DNA from 2 places in the Shewanella baltica genome. Region 2 is predicted to be linked to the other one. Evidence: predicted binding sites of a transcription regulator. Region 2 holds the regulator's gene; the other holds the start of a gene.
What was found. The regulator FliA, encoded in region 2, starts transcription of late flagellar genes. The targets are predictions, from matches to a motif close to CTAAAGNTNNNNNNNNNNNNGCCGATA.
Positions count from the first base shown of each region.

Region 1: pomA (flagellar motor protein PomA) is a predicted target of FliA. The motif match lies at 2,299-2,325, and genes of this name have one in related genera.

Region 1 covers NZ_UGYM01000002.1:3,190,215-3,201,471, forward strand. The annotation lists gene DYH48_RS14425 (flagellar motor protein MotB) at 437-1,369, opposite strand; gene pomA (flagellar motor protein PomA) at 1,373-2,140, opposite strand; gene xseB (exodeoxyribonuclease VII small subunit) at 2,455-2,694, shown strand; gene ispA ((2E,6E)-farnesyl diphosphate synthase) at 2,697-3,578, shown strand; gene dxs (1-deoxy-D-xylulose-5-phosphate synthase) at 3,600-5,468, shown strand; gene grpE (nucleotide exchange factor GrpE) at 5,631-6,251, opposite strand; gene nadK (NAD(+) kinase) at 6,352-7,230, shown strand; gene DYH48_RS14460 (L-lactate permease) at 8,268-9,911, shown strand; gene DYH48_RS14465 (FAD-binding and (Fe-S)-binding domain-containing protein) at 9,976-11,257, shown strand, end outside.
Region 2 covers NZ_UGYM01000002.1:1,192,382-1,203,638, forward strand. The annotation lists gene flhB (flagellar biosynthesis protein FlhB) at 1-425, shown strand, start outside; gene flhA (flagellar biosynthesis protein FlhA) at 609-2,708, shown strand; gene flhF (flagellar biosynthesis GTPase FlhF) at 2,720-4,102, shown strand; gene DYH48_RS05395 (MinD/ParA family protein) at 4,107-4,988, shown strand; gene DYH48_RS05400 (RNA polymerase sigma factor FliA) at 4,981-5,694, shown strand; gene cheY (chemotaxis response regulator CheY) at 5,742-6,125, shown strand; gene DYH48_RS05410 (protein phosphatase CheZ) at 6,139-6,876, shown strand; gene DYH48_RS05415 (chemotaxis protein CheA) at 6,892-9,135, shown strand; gene DYH48_RS05420 (protein-glutamate methylesterase/protein-glutamine glutaminase) at 9,156-10,283, shown strand; gene DYH48_RS05425 (membrane anchored protein in chemotaxis locus) at 10,297-10,818, shown strand; gene DYH48_RS05430 (ParA family protein) at 10,887-11,257, shown strand, end outside.

The DNA of each region.
Region 1 (11,257 bases), 2.0 Mb from region 2:
CAGCAAAATTGGTTAAAAGAATAATCGGGGGATTATATACCCAAGCGACCTAAAAATGCGAGTTTCAGCGCGCATCGCAAACAGCCACACAAGCCACATTCATGGCGGATTAATGGCGTATTAGTGATTAAGTCACGGCGGGATTTTTAAGCGAATTCGGTTGGAATAATGTCACTAAACCTATCCACTTAGTTTGAATTGCCCTGATTAAAATGAGTGGTTTGAAATGAATTATGTGAGATAAGTCGTTGAGGTAAGGTTGAAGGAAGCTTAGGGATAACACACTCTCTGCGATTGGCGTAAGGCCCAAATAGATTCAAATCAACCACAGCGCTTTGATGCACAAAGCGTTAGCAAAAAAAGGGAAAGTCCACATTCGCCCAATAAAAAAGCCGCAACAGGATTGCGGCTTTAGATGCAGTGAGTACCAAGCTACCTAAGGCGAATTACCGACCTGAATCTCATCAGATTCCTTCGCTTTACCTTGCTCAATGGCAATTTCCACCCTGCGGTTACGGGCACGATTCTCCGGTGAATCATTTGGCACTATCGGATTGTTAGACGCCATGCCAACCACTTTCATCCGTTTAGAATCAAAGCCTTTGACTTGCACCAACTCGTGAGCCACAGCCACAGCGCGTTTACTGGATAAATCCCAGTTAGAGCTATAAAGCTCATCGCTGATTTGCATGTCATCCGTGTAACCCGATACCGTAATAATCCCCGGCACATCTTTTAGCAGTTCGCCAACAGAGCGCACCACAGGCTTAAATCGTGGTTGAAGGAAGCCCGAACCAGAGGCAAATGCGCCCTTCTCACGGATACGGATAATAATCTGCTGACCTAAGGACTCAATTTCAATCGCACCATCGGTGATCTCTTTATTGAGCTCCTGCGCCATCTTCTTCACTTCTTGATTGATCTTATCCTGCGCCGCTGCCGCTTCGGCTTTAACCGCATCGGCCACTTCCTGCGCCGTTGCAGTGGCTTCACCACCACGCTGAGAACCACTTTGCTGCTGAACGCCGCCAGCACTGTCGTCTTCACCCGCTTGGTAATCCAATACAGGTTCCGTCATTTCATTGGTTTGCTGGTTGATAATTTCAATCGGCGTGGGATCGGGACGTCCTGGTCTAAATTCTAAGGCAATAACAGACGTCCCTTTCGGGATATCTTTGACTTCCACCTTATTTTGCACACCAAAGGCATACTTCATTGAGCCCGCGATCTGCTTAAACTTCATTACGTCCATTTCGGAAAATGACAATAACAACACGAAGAAACACATCAACAGCGACATCAAGTCAGCAAAGGTCGCCAACCACATCGGTGCTCCGGCCGGTGGACAGTTGCACTTAGCCTTAGCCATGGGCTACTCTCCGTCCGTTGTATCTATTTTGCGATTTTTCTCAGCCAGATAATTTTTCAAGAAGCCTTCAATCACCCGTGGGTTTTGTCCGTCTTGAATCGCCAATACCGCATCCATAATCAAGTTACGGTTCAGCATTTCTTCACCCATCCTAAGCGTTAACTTATCCGCGATAGGAAGACAAACCATGTTAGCAACCATAGCGCCGTATAAGGTGGTTAACAAGGCCACCGCCATCGAGGGGCCGATGGATTTAGGATCTGACATGTTTGACAGCATGGCCACAAGACCCACCAGCGTACCAATCATGCCCATTGCCGGACCTACGTCACCAAACGCTCTAAAAATGCCGATCCCTGTACGATGGCGCTCTTCGGTCAGGGCGATATCCTTCTCTAAGGCAGCGCGCACCACTTCACCATCGTGACCATCAACAAGCATGTCGACGGCTTTTTGCATAAAGCTGTTGGTAATTTGCGCTTCTTCTAAAGCTAAAAAACCGCCTTTACGGGCGGCATCAGCCATAGTCACGGACTGTTCAATCAAATCTTCTGGCTTATCAATCTTAAAAATAAACGCTTTGGCGGCGATTTTTACCGCACTAAAAAACTGTTTAAGATTGAACTTCATCATCACCACGAAGAAGGACCCACCGAAAACAATAAGAATCGAGGGTACATCAACGAAAATCATTAAACCGCCGCTGGTGGCCATTGCCCCGAGGATAAAACCAAAGGCACCCACAATTCCAATTACTGTTGCTAAATCCACAACGGCTCCTCAATTTTCGTAATAAACGACATAATACTTACCCTAAGTAAGCAATAACACTCAGTTGTTCCACTGAGTAAGATAATCCCACCGACATACATGCGAGCCTTGTCTATCCAGTTAAAAATTACCATACAAATGATGATACTATTGTCAGTTATCGGACACACACTAAGCAAGTTTAGCGACAATTTATATTTTCTGAAAAAATTTCAGTAACAAAGCGTGCTATTGAGCAAATATCTTTAGTCTGAATTTGACCCTAAAGCCGCCCTGATATACCTTGTGTCCGCTAAATCAAAGGAAGCATAAACGTGGCGAAGAAACCCGAAAATCTCAGTTTTGAAGAATCCCTTGGCGAACTCGAGCGCATTGTTGCCGATCTAGAACAAGGCGATATCTCCATCGATGACGCGTTAAAACAATTTGAACGTGGCATCAATCTGGTTCGAAATAGCCAAGCAAAACTCGAACAAGCCCAACAAAAAGTGGCCATTTTACTGAAACAAGATGAAAATGCGCCCCTATCCCCCTATGCCGTTGAGGGCGAATAAGCGTGTTAGTCAGTGCCATTCAAGAATATCAACAACGGGTTGATAATCAATTAAAACAGCGTTTTAGTACGCTTGAAGATACTGCTCCCCAATTAAAAGCCGCCATGACTTACGGCGCCTTATTGGGTGGCAAACGCATTCGACCTTTCCTTGTCTACAGTGTCGGACGCATGTTTGGGGTCGAGCTCGAAAAATTAGATGCTTGCGCCGCAGCCATTGAATGTATCCATGCTTATTCATTGATCCACGACGATTTACCCGCCATGGATGATGATGAACTGCGCCGTGGTCAGCCCACAGTGCATATCGCTTTTGATGAAGCGACCGCCATTTTAGCGGGGGATGCACTGCAGACCTTAGCCTTTGAAATTGTCACCGAAGCGGTCCCTGGGATCAGCAGCGAGCAACATATCGCTATGGTCAGAGTATTGGCAAAAGCCTCAGGTTATCGTGGCATGTGTGGCGGCCAAGCGATAGACTTAGCCTCAACAGATAAACATATTGATCTTAAAGCATTAACTCAGTTACATAATATGAAAACGGGCGCCCTTATCAGCTGCGCCGTTGAGTTAGCGTTAATCGCCGCAAACGCGCCAAAAAATCAGTATGCTGCTATGATGGATTTTGCCCATGCGGTCGGACTCGCCTTTCAAGTACAAGACGATATCCTTGACATCGTAGCCACCACCGAAGAACTCGGTAAGCCGCAAGGCTCTGATACTGAATCGAATAAGAGTACGTTTCCACAACTACTTGGACTACAAGGTGCACAAGACACCGCCAAACAACTGATCCAAGAGGCACTATCAGCGCTGGCTAAATTGCCATACAATAGCCAGTTAATTGCAGACTTCGCCCGCTATATCATTGAGCGAAGAATATAATAAGAGTCGAAGTATCTCGCTATGAGTTTGGACATTTCTCAGTTTCCCGTGTTGGCGCAGGCCAACACCCCTAATGAACTCCGCCAGCTTCCTCAGGCACTTTTACCACAAGTAGCCGACGAACTGCGCGAGTTCCTTCTTAAGTCTGTTGGCATATCCAGCGGACATTTTGCCTCTGGGCTCGGCACAGTGGAACTCACTGTTGCGTTGCACTATGTCTACAACACCCCTTTTGATCGGCTAATTTGGGATGTGGGCCATCAGGCTTATCCCCACAAAATTCTCACGGGTCGTCGCGACAAGATGCACACCATTCGCCAAAAAGATGGCTTGCATCCTTTCCCATGGCGTGAAGAAAGTGAATACGACACTTTCAGCGTTGGGCATTCAGGCACGTCTATCAGCGCCGCACTGGCGATGGCTATTGCCGCAGAAAAAGAGCAAGCGGGTCGTAAAGTCGTTGCCGTGATCGGCGATGGCGCTATGACAGGCGGCATGGTGTTTGAAGCCATGAACCACGCTGGCGACTTGCACAATGACATGCTCGTGGTGTTGAACGACAACGAAATGTCGATCTCTGAAAATGTCGGCGCCCTCAATAACCATTTAGCACAACTGATGTCAGGCCGTTTTTACACTACGCTGCGCGAAGGCGGCAAGAAAGTGTTGAAAGGCATGCCCGTCATCAAAGAAATGGCCAAGCGCACTGAGGAACACCTCAAAGGCATGGTCGTTCCTGGCACCCTGTTTGAAGAGTTAGGTTTCAACTATATCGGTCCTATCGACGGCCACGATGTTGATGCTCTGGTCGAGACCATGCGTAATATGCGCAATCTTAAAGGTCCACAGGTGCTGCACATCATGACGAAGAAAGGTCGTGGTTATGAACCTGCTGAAAAAGATCCTATCGGTTGGCATGCGGTGCCTAAGTTTGACCCGTCGCTGTTTAAAAAGCCGGCCACCAAACCCGGTTTGCCGACCTTTTCTCAAGTCTTTGGTAAATGGTTATGCGACATAGCCGAGCAAGATGAGAAAGTGTTAGCGATTACGCCTGCGATGCGCGAAGGCTCTGGCATGGTAGAGTTTTCCCAGCGTTTTCCTAAACAATATTTCGATGCGGCGATTGCCGAGCAGCATGCTGTCACCCTATCAGCAGGTTTTGCCTGTGAAGGCTTTAAGCCTGTGGTGGCAATTTACTCGACCTTCCTGCAACGCGCCTACGATCAGCTTATTCATGATGTAGCGCTGCAACAATTACCGGTATTGTTTGCTATTGACCGTGGCGGTATTGTCGGTGCCGATGGTCCAACTCACCAAGGTGCATTCGATTTAAGCTTTATGCGCTGCATCCCCAACATGGTGATCATGGCGCCGTCGGACGAAAATGAATGTCGTCAAATGCTCTACACTGGCTATTGCTATGATGCAGGCCCAAGTGCAGTGCGTTATCCAAGGGGCTGTGCCACGGGAGCGACGCAAGTCGAAGCGATGACGGCATTACCGATTGGTAAAGGCGTGATCAAACGTGTGGGTAAGCGCATTGCCATACTCAACTTTGGCACCTTGTTAGCGTCGGCGTTAACCGCTGCCGAAAGCTTAGATGCAACGGTTGTCGATATGCGCTTTGTGAAACCACTTGATGTTGATTTGGTCAAAGAGATGGCGCAAACCCACGAAGTACTCGTCACAGTGGAAGAAAACGCCATTATGGGCGGCGCAGGTGCTGGCGTGCTTGAGCAGCTTCAAAAGCTGCGAATGCCTAAAGCCGTGCTTCAAATTGGTTTGCCAGATGAATTCATCAAACATGGCTCGCCAGAGGAAGTTACCCATGATTTGCAACTGGATGCCGAAGGTATACTGGCGCAAATCAATGCTTATCTAGCACAATAAATAGCTCAATAGTTGGCGTAATAGTTAGAACTTACTTATCTCGGTAAGGTGCTCAGTCCTACCAATACAAATTCTGCACATATCACCGCCCATAAAAAAAGGACTGCAATTGCAGTCCTTTTTTGTTGCTGTCTGTTATAACAGCGGCTGATCCAATAAAGCTTAAGCTTCGATATCTATCGTTGCGCTTTCTTGGTTAGGGCCACCCTGTGACACCATTACCATAGCAGGGCGCAGCAAGCGACTGTTCAGCTCATAACCCTTTTGCATCACCAACATCACAGTGTTCGCAGGGAACTCAGCACTTGGCTGCATGCCAATCGCTTGATGTTGATCTGGGTTAAATGACTGACCTTGTGGATCAATTTGCTTAACACCAAATTTAGCCACCGCAGTGAGTAAGCTTTTTTGAGTTAACTCAACACCTTGATAAATCGATTTAGTCGCTTCATCTTCTGGGTTAGTCCCCATCAATGCGCGCTCCATGTTATCAAGTACTGGCAACAGTTCATTGGCAAACTTTTCCAAGGCAAACTTGTTCGCCTTTTCCACATCCATTGCGGCACGACGACGAATATTATCGACTTCGGCTGCAGCGCGGATGACTGAATCCTTCTGCTCTTCAACTTTCGCCAAAGCTTCAGCGAGTAACTGTTCCAGCTCTTCAATACGGAAATTGGCCTGGGTAAGCTCATCGATCAGACTTGCTTCTGCGGTAGATACTTCAGACTCTACACCCTCTTGGATCAGATCCTGTTCTGCTTTAATCGATTCGTTGCTCATTTTCACTCCAGCTAAAAATGCTTTGTTTCTGAAATACTCTGGGCATATTATGGGGATCAATTTTGACGTTTCAAGGCCTAAGGCCAGATCTAGCATAAATATGACCACAAAGTTTCATACTATCGGCCTTATCGGCAAACCTCATCACCAAGGGACCAACCAAACCTTAAAACGTCTGCATCATTGGCTGACAATGCAAGGCTTTGAAGTCTTAGTGGAAGAGCGTGTTGCTGCCGAACTAGGGCCCAATATCGAGGCGGTCGATTTACTAGAAATTGGCGCGCGCTGCGACTTAGCCATAGTCGTCGGTGGTGACGGTAACATGCTTGGTGCTGCTAGGGTATTAGCCCGCTTCGATTTAGGCGTGATTGGCGTTAACCGCGGTAATTTGGGCTTCTTAACCGACCTGCCGCCCGATGCCTTTGAAGAAGCGCTCGCCAAAGTCCTCGACGGTGAGTTTGATACCGAGCACAGATTCTTACTTGAAGCCGAAGTCTATCGCCACGGTATGCTCAAGGCGAGCAATACCGCCGTCAACGAAGCCGTACTCCATCCGGGTAAAATTGCCCACATGATTGAGTTTGAGGTCTATATTGACGATCAGTTCATGTACAGCCAGCGTGCCGACGGCATGATAGTGTCAACGCCAACGGGTTCAACGGCTTATGCCCTCTCCGCTGGCGGCGCTATCCTGACGCCTAATCTGCAGGCTTTGATCTTAGTGCCTATGTTCCCGCACACTTTGTCGTGCCGCCCGATTGTCGTCGATGCCTGCAGCACCATTAAAATGGTGGTGTCACCGGACAATGGCGAGAACCTCGAAGTCAGCTGTGATGGCCACGTGCATTTAGCCGTGTTACCGGGCGATGAAATCATAGTGCGCCGCAGCTCAGAACGATTACGCTTAATTCATCCTAAAGGGCACAATTATTTCCACGTGCTACGGACTAAATTAGGCTGGGGCAGCAAGTTGTTTTAAGCCAGCGCATATTTGTCCTATTACCATAATTTACCCAAGTTCCCATAAAAGAGACGTATCCCGTCTCTTTTTTATTCCTTCTATATCCCCAGAAAAAACGGCGGCTAAATACGAGAAGATCTCATTAAGATAATAGTGAGTGAACTACCCACTCGATTAAATAAACGAGCTGACATTCTCATCCATCGCATTTGCGAATTAATATCACTAACCAGTCTGATAAAAGTTCGCACAGCATTCTTTCGCTTTATTACGTAAACTTTTCGCCTCAATTTAGCCCTGTACTCTCAATAATTCAGCTTAAACTATTAGAAGCGGTGACTTTTAATTTCAACATTTGCGTTAGCCGCTCAATATCATCGACATTTATGGCGCGCTATTGGCTCAAATAAACTGAAAGTAACTTAAATAACGGTTATTTAATTTCATATTAAAGTAAAATTAATTAAGTGACATGCATCACAAGAAAACTCCACCATTTAAAAAAGTGATCTGGAACACTATAAAAAAACACCTACCAACTGCAACATTAGTCAACTATAACAATATCTTGAAATATGCCAGCGTAACATTGCCAATTCAGCGGCATCACCCTATGCGACCTTAATCACACCTTAAAAATGTCTGAAAAAACCAATAACAACCTATTAATGAAATAAATGGATCAGTTAATTGCAATAATGACCATCAACTTGAGTGATAACTCTAGTTTTAATAACTAAAATACCGATAACTTAAATTTAATATAATCGAAATAGATATACGCCTAGCCGTCTAAGTGATCACTGTCACAGATAGATAAATCCCCTGAGAGAAGTGTCCCGCAGCACTGTAAATTAGCATTTCATATAGCAGCCAAGATGATCTAGATCATATTAGTCAAGCCCACAATAGCGTCTAGTACACAACACAGAATGTCGAGACCATAACTCGTTGCAGTATTAACTGCTGATTTATCGGTCTGGGAAGTCGACATGAAGGCAGATGAAAAATTCTAATATCAATAATAAGACAGACCACTTTATGAAGAGGCAAGCATGACAATACTTCAACTCCTCGCCAGCTTGACGCCTGTGCTCAGTGTAATGCTATTCCTAGTATTACTCAGAATGCCCGCATCAAAGGCTATGCCCATTTCCATGCTAGTCACTGCGCTCGCCGCTGTGTTTATTTGGCAAATGGATACCACATTACTGGCGGCATCGGTCCTCGAAGGACTGCTCTCAGCCATTACACCTTTAACCATCATTTTTGGTGCTGTGTTCCTACTGAATACCCTGAAATATTCAGGTGCGATGGACACTATCCGCGCAGGTTTCACTAACATCAGCGCCGATGCCCGTGTGCAAGTGATCATCATCTGTTGGTTATTTGGTGCCTTTATCGAAGGCAGTGCTGGCTTTGGTACGCCCGCCGCGATTGGCGCACCACTGCTCGTACTGCTTGGCGTGCCACCGGTTGCCGCAGCAGTTGTTGCTTTGATTGCCGACTCTGCCTGTGTGTCCTTCGGCGCGATTGGTCTACCTGTACTCTTTGGTATGGAGCAAGGCTTGACCCAAGGCGGCGTAAGCATGGCTGCGGCGCAAATTGCTGAACATGGCGGCACCTATGCTGACTTTGCGCAGTTTATTGCAATGCACATGATCACTATCGATTTAATCACAGGTTCGTTAATTCCATTAGTGATGGTGTCGATTCTGACAGGCTTCTTTGGTCGCAATAAATCCTTCAAAGAAGGCTTAGCGATTTGGAAATTTGCGATTTTTGCAGGTCTTTCGTTTACAGTTCCAGCGTGGATCATCAACTATGTTGCTGGCCCAGAATTCCCATCGGTTATCGGTTCTTTAATCGGTATGGCGATGGTTATCCCAGTCGCTCGCAAAGGCTACTTGCTGCCTAAAGCCGCTTGGAATGATTTTGCCGAGAATGACAACCAAGAAACCGCCAAAGTGGAAACCACAGCTAAATTTTCCCAAATCGCCGCTTGGACACCTTACATCATCATGGCTGCGCTGTTAGTGCTGTCACGTACCGTTGCACCGTTAAAAGCCTGGTTATCTGGCTTTAACATCAGCTGGACTGGCTTGATGGGCACTGAACTTAAGGCGAGCTTTGCGACACTATATGCGCCTGGCGCCTTCTTCGTTGCCGTGTGTATCTTAGGTTTCTTCCTATTCAAAATGAAAAGCCCTGCGATTAAGCAAACGGTCGGTGTGTCATGTAAATCCATGTTACCTACCATTATTTCATTAGGGGCTTCCGTGCCTATGGTGAAAATCTTCTTAAACTCAGGTGTGAATGGTGCAGGCTTAGCCTCTATGCCTGTCGCATTAGCAGATATGCTGGCAGGTTCCATGGGCGCTGTGTGGGCTTGGATGGCGCCTATCGTCGGTATATTTGGTGCTTTCCTATCGGGTTCAGCAACCTTCTCCAACATGATGTTCTCAGGCCTACAGTACAGTGTGGCTGACAATATCGGCATGAACCACGCTCTCGTCCTTGCCCTTCAAGGCATAGGTGCGAACGCAGGTAACATGATGTGTGTAATGAACGTGGTTGCGGCTGCGACTGTGGTAGGTATGGCGGGTAGAGAGTCAGAAATCATCCGTAAAACCATGCCCGTCGCCATTGGTTATGCATTACTTGCGGGCACTATTGCAACCCTGTGGGGTGGCTTCTAAGCCCATTGAAAACTAAGGTCGCTGCGGCGGCCTTGGTCATTTTTAGCGTTAAGAGAGTAGCCTTATGTCAATTAACTATGACGTTGTATATAAAGACTTAATTAAACTGCTCGGCGAATCTGCAGTATCCAATGATCCTGTCCGCCGCTTCGCTTGGTCTACCGACGCGAGTTATTTTCGCATAGTGCCAGAAATTGTTGTGCATGCCGATAATCTCGAACAAGCAAAACACACACTGGCCATTGCTCGCACTCACAAAGTACCAGTAACCTTTCGCGCCGCAGGCACCAGTTTATCGGGCCAAGCCATTGGCGAAGGCATTTTACTGATTTTGGGCCATGATGGTTTTAGAACCATAGAAGTCAGTCCAGACAGTAATAAGATCACCTTAGGTGCAGCCGTTATTGGCTCCGATGCCAACGTAGTACTCAAGCCTCTGAATAAGAAGATAGGCCCGGATCCCGCCACTCTGACCTCGGCCATGGTGGGCGGTATTGTGTCCAACAACGCTTCAGGCATGTGCTGCGGCACGGCTCAAAACAGCTATCAAACCATCGCATCAGTCAAACTCTTGTTTGCCGATGGCACTGAATTAGATACCGGCTGTGACAAATCCAAAGCCGCCTTTACCCAATCCCATGGCGAACTGTTAGATTCATTGACGGCGTTAGCCAAACTCACCCGAGGTAATGAAGTCCTCGCCCAACGCATTCGTAAAAAGTATTCCATCAAAAATACGACAGGTTACAGCATCAACTCCCTTGTGGATTTTGAAGATCCCTTCGAGCTGATTAACCACTTGATTGTCGGCGCAGAAGGCACGCTAGCTTTTGTTGAAGAAGTGACTTACCACACAGTCGATGAGGCCAAATTTAAAGCCTCAGCCATGGCGGTATTCTTCAATATGGTGGATGCAGCCAGCGCGATTCCGCCCATTACGGGTGACAGCGTTGCCGCGGCCGAATTGCTCGACTGGGCATCCATCAAAGCCGTTACTGGCAAAAAAGGCATGCCAGATTGGTTAAGCACACTGCCTGACGGCTCTGCGATTCTACTGATTGAATCCCGCGCTAATGATGCTCAAACCTTAGAAACCTACACCCAAGATGTGATTGCTAAACTGTCACACCTTAAAACGGAACGTCCCATTACCTTCAGTAGCGATGCCAGCGTTTACAGCCAATACTGGGCAATGCGCTCAGGCCTGTTCCCTATTATTGGTGGCGAACGTCCAAAGGGCAGCTCAGTTATTATCGAAGACGTGGCCTTTAACGTTGAACATTTAGCCGAAGCAGCGGCGGATTTAACCGCATTATTTAACAAACATGGTTACCCAGAAGGGGTGA
Region 2 (11,257 bases):
GGAAACCAGAAGTAAAAGGGCGGGTACGACAGATGCAACGCGAGTTAGCCCAGCGTCGAATGATGGCTGAAGTACCCAATGCCGATGTCATCGTTGTTAACCCCGAGCATTTTGCAGTAGCGATTAAATACGATGTACAGCGCTCCGCCGCTCCCTTTGTGATTGCCAAAGGCGTTGATGACGTTGCATTTAAAATTCGTGAGATTGCTCGCGAACACAATATTGCCATTGTCTCTGCACCACCTCTTGCGAGGGCGATATACCATACGACTAAGTTAGATCAACAAATCCCCGAAGGACTATTTACTGCCGTGGCACAGATTTTGGCTTATGTTTTCCAGTTACGTCAATATCAGAAAGGACGTGGTCGCAAACCTATTCCTGTCCCGCTTAATCAGCCCATCCCTGATGAGTTAAAATATTAAGTTAGCAGCATCTGACAATCGTGAGCGAAAGTCAGACAATGTCACTTTGTATGGATATTCCACTGTTATTTCTTCTTTATATCAATAAGTCACTGGTATAATTTTTCTTAATTAGTCTGATTTATTTTGTTGGCGCGTTTTTTGCTTTTCGCTTATTACACGTCAAAATTTAGGTTATAGCGAATGGATGTTAAAGCGACTCTTGGTCAAGTAAAACAAATGCGGCTGAGCTCATTCAAAGGCATTGGTACGCCTATGGTTGTGCTTGCTGCATTGGCCATGATTGTTTTACCTATCCCTCCATTTCTATTAGACATACTTTTCTCATTCAACATTGCCTTAGCGCTCATCGTATTGTTAGTCGCTATTTATACCGATAGACCATTAGATTTCGCCGCTTTTCCAACTGTATTGCTGGTGGCGACATTACTACGACTTGCACTCAACGTCGCTTCAACTCGTGTGGTATTACTCGAAGGCCATAATGGTGGTGATGCGGCAGGTAAGGTGATTGAAGCCTTCGGTTCTGTGGTGATTGGCGGTAACTATGCCGTTGGTTTAGTTGTTTTTATCATTTTGATTATTATCAACTTTGCGGTGGTGACTAAAGGTGCTGGTCGTATCGCAGAAGTGAGCGCCCGCTTTACCTTGGACGCTATGCCAGGTAAGCAAATGGCAATTGATGCCGATTTAAATGCTGGAACCTTAAACCAAGACCAAGCAAGAATACGTCGCGCCGAAGTGACTCGTGAAGCTGATTTTTATGGCGCGATGGATGGTGCTTCAAAATTCGTAAAAGGTGATGCCGTTGCGGGTATCATGATTTTAGTGATAAACATCTTAGGTGGTTTCATCATAGGGATTGTTCAGCATGGCTTAAGTTTCTCTGAAGCGGTTGAAATTTATACCTTGCTGACTATCGGTGATGGTCTGGTGGCGCAGATCCCAGGCTTATTACTGTCAATCGCTGCCGCCTTGATGGTAACCCGTCAAAATGAATCGGGCGATATGGGCCAAATGATGATGAGTCAGATGTTTGACAGTCATAAATCATTGGGTATCGCCGCCGGAGTGTTATTTGTCATGGGTATTGTTCCTGGCATGCCACATATGGCGTTCTTAAGCTTCGCCTTTATTACTGCAGGTGCTGCCTATTTTGTCTATAAGCGTAATGAATCAAAACGCATTAAAGCCTTAGAACTTGTTAAATCAGGCCCTGTAGAGAGACAAGATAAAGAGCCTAAAGAACTGGGTTGGGACGATGTGCATCATGTTGATACTATTGGGCTTGAGGTTGGATATCGCTTGATCCCACTGGTCGATAAGGGCCAAGGTGGCGAGTTATTAAGCCGTATCAAAGGAGTCCGTAAGAAGTTATCGCAAGAGTTGGGCTTCTTAGTGCCTGCGGTGCATATTCGCGATAACTTAGATTTGTCACCTAATGCCTACCGCATTTCTCTAATGGGCGTAGTTGTTGGTGAGGCGGATATTCGTCACGATTGTGAATTGGCGATTAATCCCGGCCAAGTCTATGGCAAGCTTGACGGTATTGAAACGCGCGATCCGGCTTTCGGTCTGGAAGCAGTATGGATTGCCCCTGAATTACGTGAGCATGCACAAACATTAGGTTATACCGTTGTTGATGCAGCTACGGTTGTGGCAACCCATATTAGTCAATTGCTGACCAATAATGCTGCTAAGTTGTTAGGATACGAAGAAGTGCAACAACTGATGGATATGCTTGCGAAACACTCGCCTAAGCTGGTGGATGGCTTTATTCCTGATGTCATGCCGTTAGGACATGTCGTAAAAGTGATGCAGAACCTGTTAAATGAAGGGGTTTCAGTCAGAGACTTGCGTACTATAGTGCAAACTTTGTTAGAATACGGCACTAAGAGTAATGACACTGAAGTCTTGACCGCTGCAGTTCGTATCGCGTTGAAACGTATGATCGTTCAGGAAATTTCAGGCCCAGAGCTCGAAATCCCCGTCATAACTTTGGCGCCAGAGTTGGAACAGATGTTGCATCAGTCAATGCAAGCAACCGGTGGTGATGGTCCTAACATTGAACCCGGTCTTGCAGAACGCATGCAGCAGTCTCTTGCCGATGCGGCTCAGAAGCAAGAAATGGTCGGACAACCCGCCATATTGTTGACGTCAGGTATGTTACGCGCGACGCTGTCACGCTTTGTTAAACATACTATTCCTAATCTCAGAGTCATTTCATATCAAGAAATACCTGATGAGAAGCAAATACGTATCGTATCTGCAGTCGGCCAGTAGAGGACGCATAAGTGAAGATTAAACGATTTTTTGCCAAAGACATGCGCGCCGCACTGGCCCAAGTGAAAGAAACACTCGGCTCAGATGCCGTCATTATGTCAAATAAGAAAGTGAATGGGGGCATCGAAATTGTCGCCGCCGTTGACTATGACGAACCTAAAGCGAAAACCGCAGCTACTGCGCCAGCGCCAACCTTTATGGACGTGAGTGACGACCTTGTGTCCTTGGGTGCTAAACAGCCAGTACGAGTAGAAACCCGTGCAAAGCCTGCGGCACCTGCTGACTCATTACAAGCCTTGTTAGAGAAGCAGCAAAGTCGTTTGAATCAACAGATGTCGCATCAGCAAGTTGATGCAGCGTTACCCGCATGGGCAAAGGGGTTACAAGCTCCGGTTGCGGCAAAAGTGGAGCGTCGCGAAGCGCCTGCTACGTTTGATAAGAAGCCACAGACATCACAGAAACAAAGCGCAGATATTGAGGCAATGCGTGATGAGTTAGCCTCATTGCGTAATTTATTGACACACCAAGTGTCCTCTTTGATGACAGAACATAAAAAACGCATCGACCCCGTCGGTGCTATGCTCGAGGCCAAGTTACTTGAGGCTGAATTTTCCCCAGCTGTTGCGAATAAATTAGCGGCGCTGAGCCAACACTATACGCCTGCAGAATTAGTTCGAGCTTTACCTCAAAGTCTCGCTAACATGCTTGATAATCAAGGTGATGATATTGTTAAACAGGGCGGAGTGGTTGCATTAGTGGGTCCAACCGGTGTGGGTAAAACCACGTCATTAGCGAAACTTGCTGCCCGTTTTGCTGCCCATCATGGTGCTGAGCATGTGGCTTTGATAACGACAGATCATTATCGTATCGGAGCCTATGAGCAATTAGCAACTTATGGCAAAATAATGGGCTGCCCAGTAAAGCAAGCTCATGATCTGAATGAATTAGAGCAAATTCTCTATCAGTTTAGGAATCGCAAGCTAGTATTGATAGATACGGCTGGCATGGGACAACGAGATATGCGTCTTTACCAGCAACTTGATAATTTAACTGCAAATAGCAGGATACCTATCCGCAGTTATCTGGTACTGTCTGCGACAGGACAGCGCCGTGTGCTGCAAGATGCAGTCAATCATTTTAAACGCATTCCCCTATCTGGTGTCGTTCTCACAAAACTCGATGAATCTGTGTCGTTAGCAGGGGCATTAAGTGTGTTGATCCAAAACGGATTACCATTAAGTTATGTTACTGATGGACAAAGAGTTCCTGAAGATATGAAAGTTGCGGATACCTTAGATTTAGCCCAGCAGGCACTCGCAGCGTTAGATAGTACAGAACAACAATCATTACAAGACACAGCGTGGTCAGATAATATGGCCTGTGCATTTGAGTAGATTTATGACCCTGGATCAAGCAAGTGGTTTACGTATGATGAATCAACCCTATAACGAAAAAGTGAAAGTAATCGCGGTCACAGGTGGTAAAGGTGGCGTTGGTAAAACCAGCGTTTCCATTAATACAGCTGTGGCATTAGCCGAAAAAGGCAAGCGTGTCTTGGTACTTGATGCTGACCTTGGCTTAGCAAACGTCGATGTCATGCTGGGTATTCGTGCCGAGCGTAACCTCTCCCATGTCCTCTCTGGTGATGCAGAGCTTGACGATATTATCGTTCGTGGCCCTAAAGGGATTGGCATAGTGCCAGCCACTTCAGGAACACAAGGGATGGTGGAATTAAGTCCAGCGCAGCATGCAGGGTTAATTCGCGCTTTCAGTGAGATGCGGACTCAGTTTGATATTCTAGTCGTAGATACTGCTGCTGGGATTTCAGATATGGTGCTCAGTTTCTCACGTGCATCGCAGGATGTGCTGGTCGTTGTTTGTGATGAACCCACATCAATTACCGATGCCTATGCCCTGATAAAAATCCTCAGCCGTGAGCATGGCGTGTTCCGTTTTAAAATAGTTGCCAATATGGTGCGTAGTTTACGCGAAGGTATGGAATTATTTGCTAAACTCAGTAAAGTGACCGACAGATTTTTGGATGTCGCCCTTGAATTGGTTGCAACAATCCCATTTGACGAAAACTTACGTAAATCAGTTCGTAAACAAAAATTGGTGGTTGAAGCGTATCCTAAATCACCAGCGGCGATTGCGTATCAAGGGTTGGCAAATAAAATTCTAAGCTGGCCTGTACCGCAGCAACCTGGTGGGCATTTGGAGTTTTTCGTTGAGCGTTTAGTACAACGACCAGATTTTCAAGAGGAAAAAACGAGTGAATAAAGCCGCTGCGTATACTTGTTTAGACAATAAATCGTCGATCGTTGAACAGTATGCTCCGTTGGTTAAAAGAATTGCGCATCATTTACTCGCCAGACTACCTGCCTCCGTGCAGTTAGATGATTTACTCCAAGCTGGGATGATGGGGTTATTAGAAGCATCATCCAAGTTTGATGGTGGCAAGGGTGCGAAATTTGAAACCTTCGCCGGCATACGCATACGTGGGGCCATGTTAGATGAAATTCGCCGCGGCGATTGGGTGCCTCGTTCCGTTCATCGTAACAACCGCAAGGTTGCACACGCTATAGATGAGTTAGAGCAAGCGCTGGGTCGTGATGCACGCGACACAGAAATTGCAGAAAAACTTGATATGACGCTCGATGAGTACCATCATATTCTTAACGATGTTTCTGTCGGAAAAATCATAGGGATAGAAGACTTAGGCGTATCTCAGGATATACTTACAGTGAGTGATCGGTCCGATGATGATTCATTTGAAGCATTAGCTGAGAACCAATTTCATTCTGCGCTGGTTGAGGCAATTAAATTATTGCCTGAAAGAGATGCATTAGTGTTATCCCTGTACTACGATGAAGCATTGAATTTAAAAGAGATTGGCGCCATTCTTGAAGTCAGTGAATCGCGGGTTAGCCAGATATTAAGTCAGGCGATGTTGCGATTGAAAGCTAAACTCAAGCACTGGACATAAGTATAATTATTAATCGAGCACAGAATGTCAGCTCACCGGAGGAAACCTTGGACAAGAATATGAAGATTCTCATTGTTGACGATTTTTCGACAATGAGGCGTATCATCAAGAACTTGTTGCGAGACTTGGGGTTTAACAACACCCAAGAAGCAGACGATGGCTCTACAGCCCTGCCGATGTTGCAAAAGGGGGATTTTGATTTTGTTGTTACAGATTGGAATATGCCCGGCATGCAAGGGATCGATCTGTTAAAAGCAATTCGCGCAGATGATTCGCTAAAGCATTTACCCGTATTAATGGTAACTGCTGAAGCAAAACGTGAACAGATTATTGCTGCCGCTCAAGCGGGAGTGAATGGATATGTGGTTAAGCCTTTTACCGCTGCAACGCTGAAAGAGAAGTTAGATAAAATATTCGAACGACTCGCTTGAGCAAGGATGAGCTATGAAGTCACAAACATCAGGGCTCATCACGCTCGAGCAAGCTCAGCACTTTGTTGAATTATTAAGTGCAGGTGAGCAAAGTCAGGCAGATGATTTATTTCGGGAGCTTGCAGCTCCATTGCAACGAGAATTATTCGAAGAAGTAGGGAAATTAACTCGGCAACTTCATAGTGCGCTGATGGATTTTCAAGTTGATAATCGTCTTTCTGAATTAGCCAATACAGAAATTCCCGATGCCAAGCAACGTTTAAATTACGTTATTGACATGACTGAACAAGCGGCAAATAAAACCATGGATGCGGTTGAAGAATGTTTACCTTTGGCCAATGCCGTAACGGTTAATATTCAAAAAGTCATGCCATCTTGGGACAGATTAATGCGACGCGAGATAGTCTTAAGTGACTTTAAGGTTCTTTGTCACGATGTCCAAGATCTTATGTCCCGTAGTTCAGAAGACTCGATTCGATTACGTGAATTGCTGAATCAAATATTGATGGCACAAGATTTTCAAGACTTAACAGGGCAAATGATACGCCGTGTTATTGATCTGGTAATGGAAGTTGAAAGTAATCTGGTTTCTATGCTGACGGTATTTGGTGAGCAGCCTATGATTGAAAGTCAGATTGCTCAGAAAAATAATATTGAAGCGGAAGGGCCGATAATGAATGCCGAGCTTCGTCAAGATGTAGTAACGGGTCAAGACGAAGTGGATGATCTTCTATCGAGTCTGGGTTTCTAACTGGGAGTCAATTTGATGGCCTTTGATGTAGATGAAGAGATACTCCAGGACTTTTTAATCGAAGCCGGTGAAATTTTAGAGCTTCTGCAAGAGCAACTCGTTGCGCTTGAAAATAATCCTGATGACACAAACTTGCTAAACGCCATTTTCCGAGGGTTTCATACCGTTAAAGGTGGCGCAGGCTTTCTTAGCTTAACTCCCATGGTCGATGTGTGTCATGAGGCTGAAAATACCTTCGATCTATTGCGCACAGGCAAACGCAGCGTAAACGCAGAGCTGATGGATATTATTTTGCAGGCTGTTGATGCTATTAATACCATGTTTGCTCAAACGCAGCAGGGCGAACAACAAGATCCTGCTGAGTCGGGCCTGTTGGCTAGGCTTAAAATGCTGAGTTCAGGTGCGCCATTGCCATCTGAAGTTGCGTCTGCAGAGGTGGTAGACGTTGTCGAACCAGAGCCTGTCGTTGAAGCCATTGTTGAAACTCCCGTCCCACAAGACATTCCCGCAGAGATAAGTAATAGCTCATCTTCAAGTATTGATGATATCAACGATGCTGAATTTGAAGCCTTGTTAGATGCGCTTCATGGCTCAGGAAAAGGCCCTGCGGCTGCTACCGCTGTGGCGTCTGAACCTGTGGTCGCTAAGCCAGCTGCGCCAGTTAAAGCGTCTTCAGCATCGGGTGATGACATCACTGATGATGAGTTTGAGGCATTGCTTGATGAACTACATGGTTCAGGCAAGTTTAAAGCTGAGGCAGAAGTGCCAGCTAAACCAAAGGTCGCTTCGGCTCCCACGCCTCAACCGATAGTGGATGCCGATGAAATTACCGATGACGAGTTTGAAAGATTACTCGATGAACTCCATGGTAAAGGTGCGGCCCCTGCAAAAGCAGAAGTAAAAGCGCCTACTGCACCAGTAACGCCTGCTTCGACTGTTGCACCTAAAGCTGCTCCGACTCCCACACCAGTAAAAGCTGCTGCGCCTGCTCCAGCTCCCGTTGTTGCCGCAAAGCCGAAAGTGGACATTGCAGTTGTAGATAAAGCGCCAGCTAAAGCAAGTTCAGCAAATGTGCCTCAAGGTGAAACTACAGTACGTGTTGATACTGCACGGCTCGACCAAATCATGAATATGGTGGGCGAGTTAGTCTTAGTGCGTAATCGATTAGTGAGCTTAGGTATCAGTCGTGATGATGAGGAAATGTCTAAGGCCCTTGCGAACTTAGATCTCGTGACTGCCGATTTGCAAGGCGCGGTGATGAAAACCCGTATGCAACCGATCAAGAAAGTGTTTGGTCGTTTCCCTCGGGTAGTACGTGATCTTGCGCGTACACTCAATAAAGAAATTGATTTGATCATGGTTGGTGAAGAAACCGACCTAGATAAAAACTTAGTTGAAGCGCTTGCCGATCCACTCGTCCACTTAGTGCGTAACTCTGTGGATCACGGTATTGAAATGCCAAACGAGCGTGAAGCCAATGGCAAGCCGAGAACGGGTACGATTACTTTATCTGCAAGTCAGGAAGGTGACCATATACTGCTGAAAATCGAAGACGATGGCGCAGGGATGGACCCAGAAAAACTGAAAAAAATCGCGATAACGCGTGGTGTGCTTGATGAAGATTCAGCTTCGCGAATGACTGACAGTGAAGCATATAATTTGATTTTTGCGCCCGGTTTTTCGACTAAGGTCGAGATTTCAGATATTTCTGGTCGTGGCGTTGGGATGGACGTGGTAAAAACCCGTATCACTCAGCTTAACGGCACAGTGCATATTGATTCTATGAAAGGTAAGGGCACGATACTTGAGATTAAAGTACCGTTAACGCTGGCGATTATGCCAACCTTAATGGTTGATGTCGCTAAACAAGTGTTTGCATTACCTCTGTCTAGCGTGAACGAGATATTCCATCTCGATCTCACTAAGACCAATATCGTCGATGGACAACTCACCGTCATAGTGCGTAACAAGGCAGTGCCTTTGTTCTATTTGGAGCACTGGCTACATAGAAACAAAACCACCTTTAAACATGGCGATAAAAAGCATGGTCATGTGGTGATTGTACAATTAGGTATGATGCAAATTGGTTTTGTGGTCGATGCCCTAATAGGCCAAGAAGAGGTGGTGATAAAACCTCTTGGCGCTATGTTACACGGCACTCCTGGGATGGCTGGTGCGACGATTACATCGGATGGTGGTATCGCACTGATCTTAGATGTCCCTGGATTATTAAAGCATTATGCGAAAAGTAAGAATTAGTTTCCAAGCTAAGGAATGGAATGGCCATTAAAGTATTAGTCGTTGATGACTCAAGTTTTTTCAGACGACGTGTTAGTGAAATAGTCAATCAAGATCCTGAACTGGAAGTTATCGCGACGGCCTCAAATGGGGCCGAAGCGGTGAAGATGGCTGCTGAGCTTAATCCTCAAGTTATCACTATGGATATTGAGATGCCCGTGATGGATGGTATTACTGCCGTCCGTGAAATCATGGCTAAATGTCCGACTCCGATCTTGATGTTTTCTTCTTTAACCCATGATGGCGCTAAAGCAACGTTAGACGCTTTAGATGCTGGTGCGTTAGATTTTCTACCTAAACGTTTTGAAGACATTGCTACCAATAAAGATGATGCTATTTTATTGTTGCAGCAGAGAGTTAAGGCATTGGGACGCCGCAGAATGTTTCGTCCTATTGCACGTCCTGTCGTCACTTCAACACCTAGCGTGCGCCCAACAAGTAGCGTTTTAGGGACAACGAGTATAGCGTCGCATACTCCAGCCACTGCTCCTGTGAGGACCTCAACAGCAGCGTCGATTCGTGCAAGTGGTAAGCAGTATAAAATACTGCTGATCGGCACATCTACTGGTGGTCCAGTTGCCTTGCAAAAAATTCTTACCCAATTCCCAGCAAACTATCCGCATCCAATTTTATTAATTCAGCATATGCCCGCAGCTTTTACGCCAGCATTTGCAAGTCGTTTGAATGGCTTATGTAAGATTGATGTAAAAGAGGCCGCTAATGGCGATCTTCTTAAACCAGGTTGTGCGTATTTAGCGCCTGGCGGTATGCAAATGATGGTTGAACGTACTGGAGGTAGTGGTCGATTAAAGGTCATCGCTGGCAGTGCGGACATGAACTATAAGCCTTGTGTTGATATCACCTTTGCTTCTGCCTCTAAAGCCTTTAGTGGTGATGTGCTTGCTGTTGTATTAACTGGTATGGGCGCGGATGGCAGAGAAGGTGCCCGCATGTTGAAAGCGGTCGGTGCGACCATTTGGGCACAGGATGAAGCAAGTTGTGTGGTTTATGGTATGCCACAGGCTGTTGCCAGCGCGGGTATAGCAACTCAGTCGATTGCCTTAGACAACATGGCTGAATGCATTTTAAAAGAGTCTGTTCGTGTCTAAGAGTCAAAATCCGATGAGCACAAATAGTGTGCTCATCATCTTGCTGATGGCTATTGCCATTTTGTGTCTTGGCGCCTTGAGTCTCGATTATCGGCACAAAAATAGTTTGTTGCGAGAAGATATAAAACGTTTGGAATCGACTCAGGTGCTGTTAATGGTCCCTGATGAACAAGCTGAGGCTATTGCAACCTGGTTAGCGTCTCACCCTGATCAGACTAAAGCTATGCTGCAATTGGCTGCTCCTGGTGAGCAAAAGGCTGTTGCGATAGGTCCAGAATCTACGCAGATTGGCATTCCGCCTTTGCTGGGTAAGCAAAGTGCAGCGATGGATACTGCGAAGGATAACGCTAATCAGCAACCTTTAGTTCCGACACTGCTGCAGACGCCAGAAGCAGAAGTTAAGGCTGCTATTTCGCCAATTGAACCGAAAAATGCACAGATGCTACCTGTGGTGATTTCTGAAAATGCCGATGGTGTTAAAGTGATTAGTTTACCGAATGGTGGTATTCGAGTAACGACGAGAAAAGAGCAGTAACCTTTGGAATGTGTGGGCTCAATATTCTCATTCATTAGCATTTAATCAATTAATATGGGGGTCACTTCTTGAAAGTCTGGACCATAGCGAATCAAAAAGGTGGCGTAGGTAAAACCACAACGGTAGCGAGTTTAGCGGGAACATTGGCTAAGCGCGGCAAGCGTGTGCTTATGATAGACACCGATCCACACGCTTCGCTAGGTTATTACTTAGGCATTGATTCTGAAGAGGTTCCAGGCTCTTTATTTGATGTGTTTCTGGCCCATAAAAGCCTTTCCAAAGAACTCGTTTTATCCCATGTAGTACCAACCTTAGTCGATGGTCTCGATTTATTGCCTGCCACTATGGCACTTGCAACTTTGGACAGAGCTTTAGGTCATCAAGAGGGAATGGGATTAGTACTGCGTAATTTATTAGCGCTAGTTGCTGATGATTATGA